DNA from 2 places in the Cellulomonas wangleii genome. Region 1 is predicted to be linked to the other one. Evidence: riboswitches for the same ligand, from Rfam matches in the RefSeq annotation. Region 1 holds a riboswitch; the other holds the start of a gene.

Region 1 (5,837 bases):
ACCCAGGTGAACCTCGTCACCGAGGTGAGCGCCGACGGCGAGGTCGCCTGGCTCGGTGTCTCGACGTACCTCGCCAAGGCCGTCCGCCTGCCCGACGCGCCCCGCGACGAGACCCCGCGCCCCGAGTTCACGCCGCCGGTGCGCACGGGTCGCTGGGAGCTGCCGGCCGACGTCGGTCGCCGGTACGCCGCCGTCTCCGGCGACCGCAACCCCATCCACCTGTCGCCCGTCACCGCGCGGGCGCTGGGGTTCAAGCGGGCGATCGCGCACGGCATGTACACGGCGTCGCGGGCCCTCGCGGACGTGGGCGCCGCACGCGGCGACGCGTTCGTCTGGTCGGTCGAGTTCGCCGCGCCGGTCCTGCTGCCCGCGACGCCCGACGTGCGGGTCGCCCCGGACGGCGACGGGCACGCGTTCACCGTCTGGCACCCGCGCTCGGGCCGGCTGCACCTCGCGGGGCAGGTCACCCCGCTGTCCTGACCGCCCGCGAGCGCTCGGCCCCCAGTCCGCGAGAGGTCGATCCAGCACACCCCACCCGTGCTGGATCGCCCTCTCGCCGGCTGGGGGCCGCGGTGCGCAACGGCGTTCGCCCGGGAGGCCGTCGGGCGAGGGTGTCCGCGGTCCGTGGGAGGGTCGGGCCATGCTGAACGGTGACGCGTACGACCTCGAGCCCGACGCCGACCTCGACGGCCTGGCGTTCCGCGGGCTGGACCTGACCGGCCGCGACGCGTCACGCGCGAAGTTCCTCGACTGCGAGGTCGAGGACTGCGACCTCGACCAGGTCACGATGGACGGCGTGCGGGTCCTCGACACCACCTGGACGGGGGTGCGCGCCGGTGCGCTGCCCGCACCGTCCTCGACGTGGCGGGACGTGACGCTGACGGGCGTGCGCGTCGGCGCGCTGACCGCGTTCGGCTCCACGTGGACGCGGGTCCACGTCGTCGGCGGCAAGATCGACTACCTCGACCTGCGCGAGTCCACGGTGGACGAGCTGCGGCTGGAGGGCGTGACGCTGGGTGACCTGGACCTGAGCCACGCGCGCGTGCGCCGGCTCACCGTCGTCGACTGCGACCTGCGCCGCCTCGACGCGACCCAGGCACGCCTGGTGGCGTGCGACCTGCGCGGCGCGCGGCTGCGGGTCGTCGAGGGGGTCGGCAGCCTCGGCGGCGCGCAGGTCACCCACGACCAGCTGCTGGACCTGGCACCTCTGCTCGCCCACCACGTCGGGCTCGTCGTCGAGGACTGACCCCTCGACCGCACCGCGGCTCACCAGCCCGCGAGCGCGACCACCTCCGCGGCGACGTCCTGCGGCGTCCGACCGTCGGTGGCGACCCGGTGCACGCCCGTGCCGGCCCGCTCGCCCAGCCGCACCGCGGCGGCGTCCGAGCGCGCGACGTGCGCGTCGTACGACGCGCCGTGCTCGCGCCGGCCCAGCCGCTCCCGCGCGGTCGCGTCCGAGCCGGTGAGCAGCACCGACGTCACGTGGGGGCGGTCCCCCACGGCGGCGGCGAGCACGTCGGCCTGCAGCACGCTGACGGTGTTCGTGTACACCAGCCGCCGGTACCCCAGGGCGCGGTAGCGACGCCAGACGTCCGCCAGGTTGGCCTCGGCCACGCCGTGCTCCCACGGCGCCGGGTGCGCGAGGTCCAGCGCGTCACCCTCGACCCAGGCGTGCGGCACGTCCCGCGCGACGAGCAGGTCGTGGACCGCCGCGGCGACCGTCGACTTGCCGACCCCGGACCGCCCGCCGAGCAGCAGCACCGACGTGCGCGCGGCGGGCACCCCGTCCCCGGCGAGCCGCTCCTCGAGCCCCGCGCGCACGTCCGGCCACTCGTCCGCGAGCACCGAGAAGTACAGCGAGTCCTGGCGCGTCCCGTCGGCGGCGACACGGTGCCCCCGCAGCCGACCCTCCGGCCGGGCACCGAGCCGGGTGACCGCCGCGATCGACCGGGCGTTGCGCGCCTCGACGCGGTAGGCGACGCGCGCGACGTCCCACGTGTCGAAGGCGTGCGCCATCAGCAGCAGCTTGCAGGCGGGGTTCACGTGCGTGCCCCACACGCGCGGGTCGGAGAACGTGTGCCCGACCTCGAGCCGTCCCATCCGCAGGTCGACGTCGTAGAACGACGTGGACCCGACCACCTCGCCGTCCACGAGCACCGCGAACGCGTACCGCGCCGGCGTCCCGTGGGCCGTCCGCACGACGTCCCGCAGGTCGTCGACGCCCCGGGGCGTGGGCGACGTCATGCCCGCCCACACCCGCTCGTCGACGAAGGCCGCGAGCGCCGTCGCGTGGTCCTCGGCGAGGGGGACGAGGCGCACACCGTGGCCGTCGAGCGTCAGGTCGTGGAGCACGCGGACGATCCTCCCCCCGCCCCGACCGGGCGACCAGCGCATTCGCGGGTGTCCCGCACGGTGGGACGTCGCCCGCCGCGGGGCGCGCGTCGCCGGCGCGACGGCCGGGTCGGTGCGCCTCAGTCGTCCAGCGCCGGCCCGCAGGCGGCCGCCGCGGTCGCGGCCAGGTGGTCCAGCCCTTGCACCTCGATGAGCGGGCGCGTGTCGTCGACGACAGACCAGCAGCCGTCGACCACCTCGTACTCCGCCTGCGTCCCGCGCACCAGCAGCACGCCGAGCGCGGCGACGAGCCGGTCCACGTGCTCGGCCGTCGTCCCGACCCCGACCGACGCGCGCACGGCGCCGTGGGACGCCCCGAGGTGCGCGAGCAGCGGGTGCGCGCAGAACCGCCCGTCGCGCACGCCGATGCCGTGCTCGGCCGCCAGGTACGCCGCGACCAGGCCCGGGTTCAGGTCCGCCACCGTGAACGTCACGACGCCCACCGGGTCGGTCGAGTCCGGCCAGATCCGCGCGACGCGCACGCCGTCGAGCCGCTCGAGGCCTCGCACCAGGCGGTCCCGCAGCGCCTGCTCGTGCGCCTCGAGCGCACCCGCGGGCAGGTCGGCGAGCGTGTCGCAGGCCTGCGCGAGCGCGATCGCCCCGAGCACGTTGGGCGAGCCCGCCTCGTGCCGCGCGGGCGCGGGCTGCCAGACCGTCCGGTCGGCCCGCACGTCGCGCACCGCGCCTCCCCCTGCGAGGTACGGCACGCCCGTGTCGAGCCAGTCCCGGCGCCCCACCAGGGCGCCGGCGCCGAACGGGGCGTACGTCTTGTGGCCGGAGAACGCGACGTAGTCGACGTCCGTGGCGGCCAGCGAGAACCCGCGGTGCGGCACCAGCTGCGCCCCGTCGACGGCCACCCGCGCACCCGCCGCGCGCGCGAGCCCGACCACGCGGTCCAGCGGCAGCGCCTCCCCCGTCACGTTCGACGCGCCCGTCACCGTGACCAGCGCGTACGGGCGGCGTGCGAGCTCGGTGCGCAGCGCGTCGAGCGTGGCCGCGACCGTCGGCTGCACCGGCAGGACGGTCGCGACGCGCCCCGTCCCGGACTGCCCGCCCCCGCTGTGCTGCACCCACGGCAGCAGGTTGGCGTGGTGCTCGACGTCGAGGACGAGCACGGCCTCGCCGTGCGGCACGACGCCGGCGAGCAGGTTGAGCGAGTCGGTGGTGTTGCGCGTGATGATCGCGACGTCGTCCTCGCGGGCCCCCACGAAGCGGGCGATCGACTGCCGGGACGTCTCGTAGAGCGCGGTCGAGACCTGCGACAGGTAACCCGCGCCGCGGTGCACCGAGGCGTACAGCGGCAGCACCTCGGCGACGCGCGCGCCCACGGACTCCAGCGCGGGGGCGCTGGCGGCGCAGTCGAGGTTGGCGTAGGTGCGGCTGGTGCCGTCGACGAGCGGGACGGTGGTCGACGCGCCGACGACCGGCAGCAGCGGCGCGTCCCCGCTGCGCGGTCCGGGGGCCGCGGTGCCCGACGCCTCGTCGGCACACGCGAACAGCTCGGTGATCGTGGTCATGGTGCTCCTCCGGAACGGTCCGGGGACCGCCGAGGGCCCCGCGCTTGCCGGCGCCGAACGGCGCGCGGCCAGGTCGTCACCCGGGGCACCCCACCGCGGAGGAGGGTTGCCGGCCAGCGAGCCGGGGCTTGTCGCTGGCGCTCATGACCTGTGTCGAGGATCGGCCGCCCGGCGCGGGCATGTCAACGGCAGCACGCCGCCGCTCTCAGGATGCGAGACGCGCCGTCTCACCGTCCGTACCTCGCGGCGCGCGCTCCAGGCTGTGCAGCATCACCACGCTGCGGTACGTCTTGCCGGGCCACTGCACGACGTCGGCGTCGACGAAGCCCCACCGCCGGTACATCGCGCGCAGCGGCGCAGCGGGCTCCGCCGTGTCCAGGCCCACCGACCGCATGCCGCGCGCGAGGGACCACTCGCGCAGCACGCCCCACAGGTACGTCGCCAGCCCTCGCGCCCGCAGGTCCGGACGGACGGCGAGCTGGTTGAGCCAGACGCGGTCCGGCTCGAGCGCCAGGTCGGTGAGCGCCTTGATGCCGCGGCCAGGAGGGCTGGTCGCGGTGATGGTGCCCGCGAGGCCGCCGGCCGCGTCGACCAGCACCCACGAGGCGCCCACACCGAGACTGCGCCGGGCGGTCGTCGCCTCGTCCTGGGTGGCACCCGTGAAGTTCAGGCCGCGCGCGGCGAGGTCCGCGTACGCGTCATGCAGCAGGCGCGTCAGCGCCGGCACGTCATCAGGGGTCACGGGTCGCAGCACGAGGTCCTCGGGGGCGTCCATCGCGCACCACCCTGGCACGGCCCGCGGCCCCGTCGCACCGCGGCGGGGCGTGCGTGAGACGCCCTGCCGGTGGCGACGCACCCTGGCGTAGCATCGCGGCGACCATCCAGAGCGGCCGAGAGATCTGGCTCGACGACGCCGCAGCAACCCGCACGGGCGACCGTGGCCGAGGGTGCTACCGCCAGAGACGATGGGAGGACCATGACCGTGCAGCCACGTCCCGCACCCGGGTACGCCGGGGACCTCACCCCCACCGAGGCCTGGGACCTGCTCGCCGAGCGCGACGACGCCGTCCTCGTCGACGTCCGCACGGACGCCGAGTGGCGCTACGTCGGCGTGCCGGACCTGCGCGGCCTCGGCCGCCAGGCGGCGCTGGTGGAGTGGGTCTCCTACCCCTCGGGGCGGCCGAACGCCGCGTTCCTCGACCAGCTCTCGACGGCGGGCGTCGCGCCGGGCGACGAGCGCCCCGTCGTGTTCCTGTGCCGGTCGGGGCAGCGGTCGATCGGCGCCGCGCAGGCGGCGACGGCCGCGGGCTACGGCCCGGCGTACAACGTCCTGGAGGGCTTCGAGGGCCCGACCGGCCCCGACGGCCACCGCGGGCACACGGGCTGGCGTGCCGCCGGCCTGCCGTGGCTCCAGCCGTGAGCACGCCCGACCTGCCGCCCGACCTGCCGCCCGGCCCGGGCGACTGGGACGACCACCGCCTCGACCGCGAGACCCTGCGCCCCGACACCCTCGCCGTGCGCGGCGGGCTGGTGCGCAGCGGGTTCGGCGAGATGTCGGAGGCCGTGTTCCTCACGCAGGGCTACACCTACGCCACCGCCGCGCAGGCCGAGGCCGGGTTCGCGGGCGAGGTCGACCGGTTCCTGTACTCGCGCTACGGCAACCCGACCGTCGCGACGTTCGAGGAGCGGCTGCGGCTGCTCGAGGGCGCGGAGGCGTGCTACGCGACGGCCACGGGGATGTCCGCCGTCTTCACGGCGCTCGCCGCGCTCGTCCGGTCCGGCTCCCGGGTCGTGGCGGCGCGGGCGCTGTTCGGCTCCTCGGTGGTCATCCTCGACGAGATCCTCGCGAAGTGGGGCGTGCGGACCGACTACGTCGACGGCCACGTGCCCGAGCAGTGGGAGCAGGCCCTCGCGACGCCCGCGGACGTC
Region 2 (5,837 bases), 420 kb from region 1:
GCCACGGCGCCGGCCGCTCCGCCGGGCACAGCGCCGACGCCGAACCCGAAGACCGCGCCGGCGGCGGTGCCGCCCATGGCGCCGATGATCGCCAGCGCGACGGACAGCACGACCCCGACGGCCACCAGGATCCACCCGACGATCCGCAGGGCGTCGGCCAGGAACCGGAAGACCGCCACGTGTCGGCCGATGAACTCGCGGACCCCGTCCAGGTGGGTGTCGATCCACGTGCCGAGGTCGGCGGTGGTGCGCTCCCACCAGTCGCCGATGGCCGCCCCGGCGTCGGTGACGGCCTCCCAGGCCTGCCCGGCCTTGTCGGCGACCCACTGGGTGCCGTCGGCCGCGGCGTCGGAGGCGTCGTCCCACCGGTCGGCGAACCAGTCGCCGATCCCGCGGGACTCCTGGGCCTGCTGCTCGTCGGCCTCGACCTCGGCCTGGGAGGTCGCCGCCCAGGTCAGGGTCGTGCCGCCGTCGCCGATCGGGGAGGAGGTGAACGGCACCGCGAGGGGTGCGGGGTCGACGTCGAGCACGGGCAGCGGTCCGCCCATCGACCCGTACCGCAGCTGCTCCAGCGCCCGGGCCCGGTCCAGGTGCCGGTCGACCACGGGCAGCACGTGGGTGCCCAGCCGGTCACGGGCGCCCAGCACGTCGTCGAACCCCGAGGTGCGCACCCCGAGCGCCAGCGCCCGCGACCGCAGCGATCCCCAGTCCGCGTCCAGCGACTCCCGCACCGCCGCGACGTCCGAGCGCACACCCGCGACCGCGTCCGCGCTGACCTCCACCACCCGGGTCACGACGCGGGCCTCCGCTCGGCGGCCTCCTGCTCGTCCTCCGCGCGGGTGAGCGCGCGCCGGGCCTGCTGCAGGTCGTCCAGCACGGCCTGCTCAGCCCGGTCCAGGCCATGAGTCAGCTGGTCGGTCAGGGGCACCAGCTCGTCGTGGTGCAGCCGGTGCGCGGCGGTGCCCGTCCAGCTCCCGGGTGCGCCGACCGTCCCGGTCGCGCGCCGCAGCGAGGGCACGCGCGCGCGGGCGGCACGCACGGCGGCGAGCAGGGCCTGCAGCTCCTGCACGCGCTGCTCGGCCGCGTCGACGGCGGTCATCGGGCGTCCCTCCGGGTCGTCGGTGGCTGCCCGAAACATACTGGTTCGACCCGTGTCGTGGGCGTCGTCCCGAGGGTGAGGTGTTTCGCCCCGTTCGCGCCGCCGTCCCTCGCTAGGCTCGCGGCTTGTGAGCACCGCAGCCGCACCCCCGGGACGTCGCGCCGGGACGCCTGCGCGCCCGCCGTTCGCCTTCACGCTGCAGGCGCCCGCCGGCTGGCAGACGCTGCGCGGGGACTCGGCCTCGCTCGGCGACGACCTGCTCGCGCTCGTCGCGCGGACCCCGCTGTGGGCGGCGCTGGACGACCGCCGCCGCGGCGGCCTGGGGTACCTGCTGCACGGCGTCGCGCGGGCGAGCGCCGCCAGCGGTGCGCTCGCGACGTTCCTGCACCTGCCGACGGACGTCACCCCGGAGCAGCACGACGAGCCCGACGTCTCGACCATGAGCCTGACCTGGCTGCGCACCGCGCCGGTCCGGGCCGACCTCGACCTCGCGCGGCTCGTGCTGCGGGCGGGGGAGCCCGTCGCCACGGGCCTGGGTCCCGGGCTCCTGGCGACGCGCTCCGAGCAGACCGTCACCGGCGGCGAGCAGCACACCGTCCAGGTGGCCGCACCCGTCCCGGACTCGATCTGGCTGGCGGTGCTCACCGGCACCACCACGGGCGAGCCGCACGTGGCCGCGTTGGAGCAGGCCGTCCGCGCGCTGGCGACGAGCCTCACCGTCGACCGTCCCGCCGCGGGCGCACCTGGTCCGGATCCCGCGCCGGATCCCGCCCCCGACCCCGCCCCGGACGGCGCGCCGTGACCGACCTCATCGCCACGGCCCGCCGGATCGCGACCGACGCCCACCGTGGCCAGACCGACAAGGCCGGTGCGCCCTACATCGGGCACCCGGCGCGCGTGGCCGCGCACGCGGCGGCCGCTGGCGGCGACGAGCGGGTGGTCGCCGCCGCGTGGCTGCACGACGTGGTCGAGGACACCGACGTCACCCCCGACGACCTGCGCGCCGCCGGCATCCCGGACGACGTCGTCGCGGCCGTCGTCGCCGTCAGCAAGGTCGCCGGCGAGGCCATGGAGGACTACGTCGCACGCGTGAAGCGTGACCCGCTCGCCGTGGCCGTCAAGACCGCCGACCTGGCGGACAACACCGACCCCGCGCGGCTGGCGGCGCTGGACGAGGCGACCCGTGCGCGCCTGGTGGCGAAGTACGCGCGCGTCCGGCAGCTGCTCGCCGGCCCACCCGCCGGGGCAACCGCCGACGGGTGACGCGCAGGCCCTCCGACCAGCGATGTCGGTGCCTCGTGGCACCCTCGGGCACCCGCTGTCCCCGCCCCCGGAGGTCCCATGCCCCTCACCCCTGCCCAGACCGACCGCGCCATCGGCGCCCTGCTCGGCTCCGCCGCGGGCGACGCCCTGGGCGCCGGCTACGAGTTCGGTCCGCCGCTGCCCGACGACCAGCCTGTCCACATGGCCGGGGGCGGCAGCTTCGACTGGGAGCCGGGGGAGTGGACCGACGACACGTCCATGGCTGTGCCGATCGCGCAGGTGCTGGCCGACGGCGGCTCGCTCGACGACGAGGCGTGCCTCGACCGCATCGTCGCGGCGTGGTCGCAGTGGGCGCTGACCGCCACGGACATCGGGGTGCAGACCAGCACCCTGCTCGACGCCCTGCCGGAGCCCACCGCCGCAGCGGCCCGTCGGCAGGCCGCGGAGCACTACGCCGCCAATCCCCGCCACGCGGGCGGCAACGGCACGCTCATGCGCACCGGCCCCGTCGCGCTCGGGTACCTCGGTGACGGTCGGGAGGACGCGCTCGCGGCCGCCGCGCGCGCCGTCTCCGACCTCACGCACGGTGACCCCGACGCCGGGGACGCGTGCGTGCTGTGGTCGCTGGCCGTGCGGCACGCGGTGCGCGAGGGCGTCGTCGACCTGACCGCGCAGCTCGCGTGGCTCCCGGCCGACCGGCGTGCGCGGTGGGCGGCCGTCATCGCCGAGGCGGAGGAGTCGCAGCCGGCGGACTTCGCCAAGAACGGGTGGGTGGTGCAGGCGCTGCAGGGTGCCTGGTCGGCCCTGCACCACGGCGCGGACCTCGTCGACGTCCTGGAGCGCGCCGTGCGCGGGGGACGCGACACCGACACGGTCGCGGCGATCGCCGGCGCGCTCGCCGGAGCCGCGCACGGCGCCGCGGCTGTGCCCGCCGAGTGGCGGCAGAAGCTGCACGGGTGGCCTGGCCTCGACGCCGACGGCCTGGCCGACCTGGCCGTGCGCGCGGTGGGCGGTGGCCCGGGCGCAGCCTGAGGGAGCCGGGCCGTCAGCTGGTGACGACGGTCTGGATCTCCCCGACGGGCCGGTGATGTCAGCCCTTGCCGCTACCGTGGGCCCCGATCACGAAGCTCGGCCACAAGCCCTCCGGCAGGCCGACTGGCAACCGCGCAGAGCGCACGGTGCCCCCGGAGGAAGATCCGCCCGCGCCGCCGGCACGGGAAGACGCTCGACCTCCGGGAGAACCCGTGTCCGACCTCGCTCTCGATCCCCCCACCCACGTGGTGTGCGTGTCCATCTCACCGGGCCACGTCGTCCAGCCGGAGCTCGTCGCCCGCGCCGTCGCCGCCTCCGGGACGCCCTGGCGGCTCGCGGTCGTGGGGCCGCACCGCATCGGCCTCGAGCACGCCTCCGGTGCCACCGCGACCTGGTGGCTGCACGACCACGCACCGTTCGTCGCCCACCTGCGCACCGACGACCCGACCGTGTGGGTGCACGACGACCTCGGGGTGGTACGCGTGGGGGACCGGTACGTCGCCGTGGCGTCACGCGAGAAGCGGACACCGTGCCTGCGGACGCTGCAGCGACGTCCCGGGCGCACGGTGGCATGGCGGGTGGCCTCGCTGCAGCCCGAGGAGGGCGCCGGCGACGGGCGGCCGATCCCGCCGCACACGGCGACGCTCTACCACCTGGACCCGCCGCTGCGGCACGGGCGCCGGCCCGACGCCGCGCCGGTCGACTGGGTGCTCGTGCTGGCCTACCAGTACCGGGGCGGGGGGTCACGGCGATCCACCACGCAGACGCGACCGGGCGGGTCCTGTCCGACGTGCTGCTGCCCGGCAGCACCATCGACGCCGCGGACGACGCCACGGCGCTGAGCGGCATGGGGTACGAGATCGCGCTGCCTCCGGGTCTCGAGGCCTGAGGTGGTCGCCGGACGGCGCCGCGCCCCTGGCCCCGGGGCGGCGTCGTCCGGTGGTGCCGGGGACGTCCCGGCCGACGATCACCCCGGGACGAGCTGCCCGAGCAGCGCCTCGAGCTCGACCCGCACCGTCGTGATCCGCGTCTGCTCCGCGAGGATCTCCTCACCGGTGGCCCGCAGCGCCTCCGTGCGGGCGACGAGCTCCGCCTCGTCCCGGGCGAGCAGGGCGCGCGCATCGGCCAGGAGCTCGTCGGCGGGCGCCTGCGGCAGGGCGGTGCCGTCGCGCCACGTCCACGACAGGAGCGACCGCGCGCGCTGGGAGGCGGGCAACGACGCGAGGCGCGCCTCCTCCTCCTCGATCGTCGCGCGGTACTGCGCGAGCTCGTCGGTGTCCGCGTCGAGCTCCATCGTGGCCCTGACCTGCTCCATCTGACGGCCCTCGAACGTCGCCAGTGCGGACTCGTACTCGGTGGTGAGCTGGTCCAGCTGCTGCTCGAACGCGGTGTGCACCCCCACCAACGACTCCCTGTCGGCGATGAACCGCCCGTACAGCGCCTCGAGCGCCGGGTCGAGCCCACCCGGCTGCCACACCTGCGTGCCGAGGTACGCGAACAGCTCGGTGGCGCGGTTGGCCGGTGCGGCGCCGACGGATCCGGCGAGCTGCTCGTGCAGGTCGTCGGCCGGGTCGATGCCGGCGACGACCGGCTCCAGCGCCGCCACCGCCGTCGCCTGCTCATCCGCCGTGAGCTCGTTCCACGCGGCGTGCAGCAGCTCGTGCGCGGCGGTCTCGACGACGAACCCGCGCAGGCGGGGGTCCGCCGGCTCGTAGACGACGATGCGTCCGCCGGTCTCCAGGCCGCCGGCGGCCGTGTGGTAGCAGCCCACCGCGCCGCCGCTCTGCCCGGCGGGGGCGTCGCCGCGGTCGCACCGCCCCGCGAACTCCGCCGCACCCAGCAGCTCCGGCTCCGACCGGTACAGCAGGTCGCGCCCCTCCTCGGTGAGGAACATCTCCGCCGCCAGAGCGGCGACCTCGGCGGTCGGCTCCGGCACCCGGCCCGCCACGATGCCGTCGAGGAACGGCGCGTCCACCTCCCGCAGTAACCCCGGCAGGACGGCCGTGACGACCCACCACCCGCCGAGCGCGAGCGCGACGACCACCGCGAGCCGGCCCGTCAGGCTCCGCCGCCGCGGCGGCGGAGGCAGGGGGACGTCGTCCGGGCGCCACGCAGGCGGGGCGACGGCGAACCCGGCCGCCTCGTCGACGACCCACTGCGGGACACGGCCGGTCGGCGAGCGCGGCAGGTCGTCGGGGGACACGGTCACAGGTTCACAGATCGGCAGACCGGACGAATGGATTGAGTGGCTGGGCCGGCCGGCCGGCCGGGTCGTGCACGAGGCGGTCGAACTCCGCCAGGCACTGCGCCGCGGCGGAGGCCGCGTCAGCCGCCAGCACCTCCAGGGGCAGTGCGTCGCCATCGAGAGAGCGCTGCTCGGCGTAGATCCGTGCCGCCGACCCGCCCGGCTCGGTCAGCTGGCGCAGGGCTGCTCGGAAGCCTG

Evidence for each region. Region 1 has a riboswitch for S-adenosylmethionine ahead of KG103_RS15025 (rhodanese-like domain-containing protein). Riboswitches for the same ligand answer to the same signal wherever they lie in the genome.
Region 2: linked by a shared signal. The riboswitch ahead of KG103_RS16870 (hypothetical protein) and the one ahead of KG103_RS15025 (rhodanese-like domain-containing protein) in region 1 are both predicted to bind S-adenosylmethionine.

What each region holds. Positions count from the first base shown of each region.
Region 1 covers NZ_CP074405.1:3,254,977-3,260,813, forward strand. The annotation lists gene KG103_RS14995 (MaoC/PaaZ C-terminal domain-containing protein) at 1-480, shown strand, start outside; gene KG103_RS15000 (pentapeptide repeat-containing protein) at 641-1,246, shown strand; gene KG103_RS19145 (GNAT family N-acetyltransferase) at 1,267-2,352, opposite strand; gene KG103_RS15015 (aminotransferase class V-fold PLP-dependent enzyme) at 2,472-3,908, opposite strand; SAM riboswitch class IV at 3,944-4,057, opposite strand; gene KG103_RS15020 (GNAT family N-acetyltransferase) at 4,114-4,683, opposite strand; SAM riboswitch class I at 4,783-4,880, shown strand; gene KG103_RS15025 (rhodanese-like domain-containing protein) at 4,885-5,328, shown strand; gene KG103_RS15030 (O-succinylhomoserine sulfhydrylase) at 5,352-5,837, shown strand, end outside.
Region 2 covers NZ_CP074405.1:3,678,160-3,683,996, reverse strand. The annotation lists gene KG103_RS16885 (hypothetical protein) at 1-794, opposite strand, end outside; gene KG103_RS18955 (hypothetical protein) at 791-1,099, opposite strand; gene KG103_RS18950 (hypothetical protein) at 1,227-1,901, shown strand; gene KG103_RS18945 (HD domain-containing protein) at 1,898-2,362, shown strand; gene KG103_RS16875 (ADP-ribosylglycohydrolase family protein) at 2,441-3,394, shown strand; SAM riboswitch class IV at 3,480-3,592, shown strand; gene KG103_RS16870 (hypothetical protein) at 3,607-4,236, shown strand; gene KG103_RS16865 (hypothetical protein) at 4,362-5,597, opposite strand; gene KG103_RS16860 (hypothetical protein) at 5,608-5,837, opposite strand, start outside.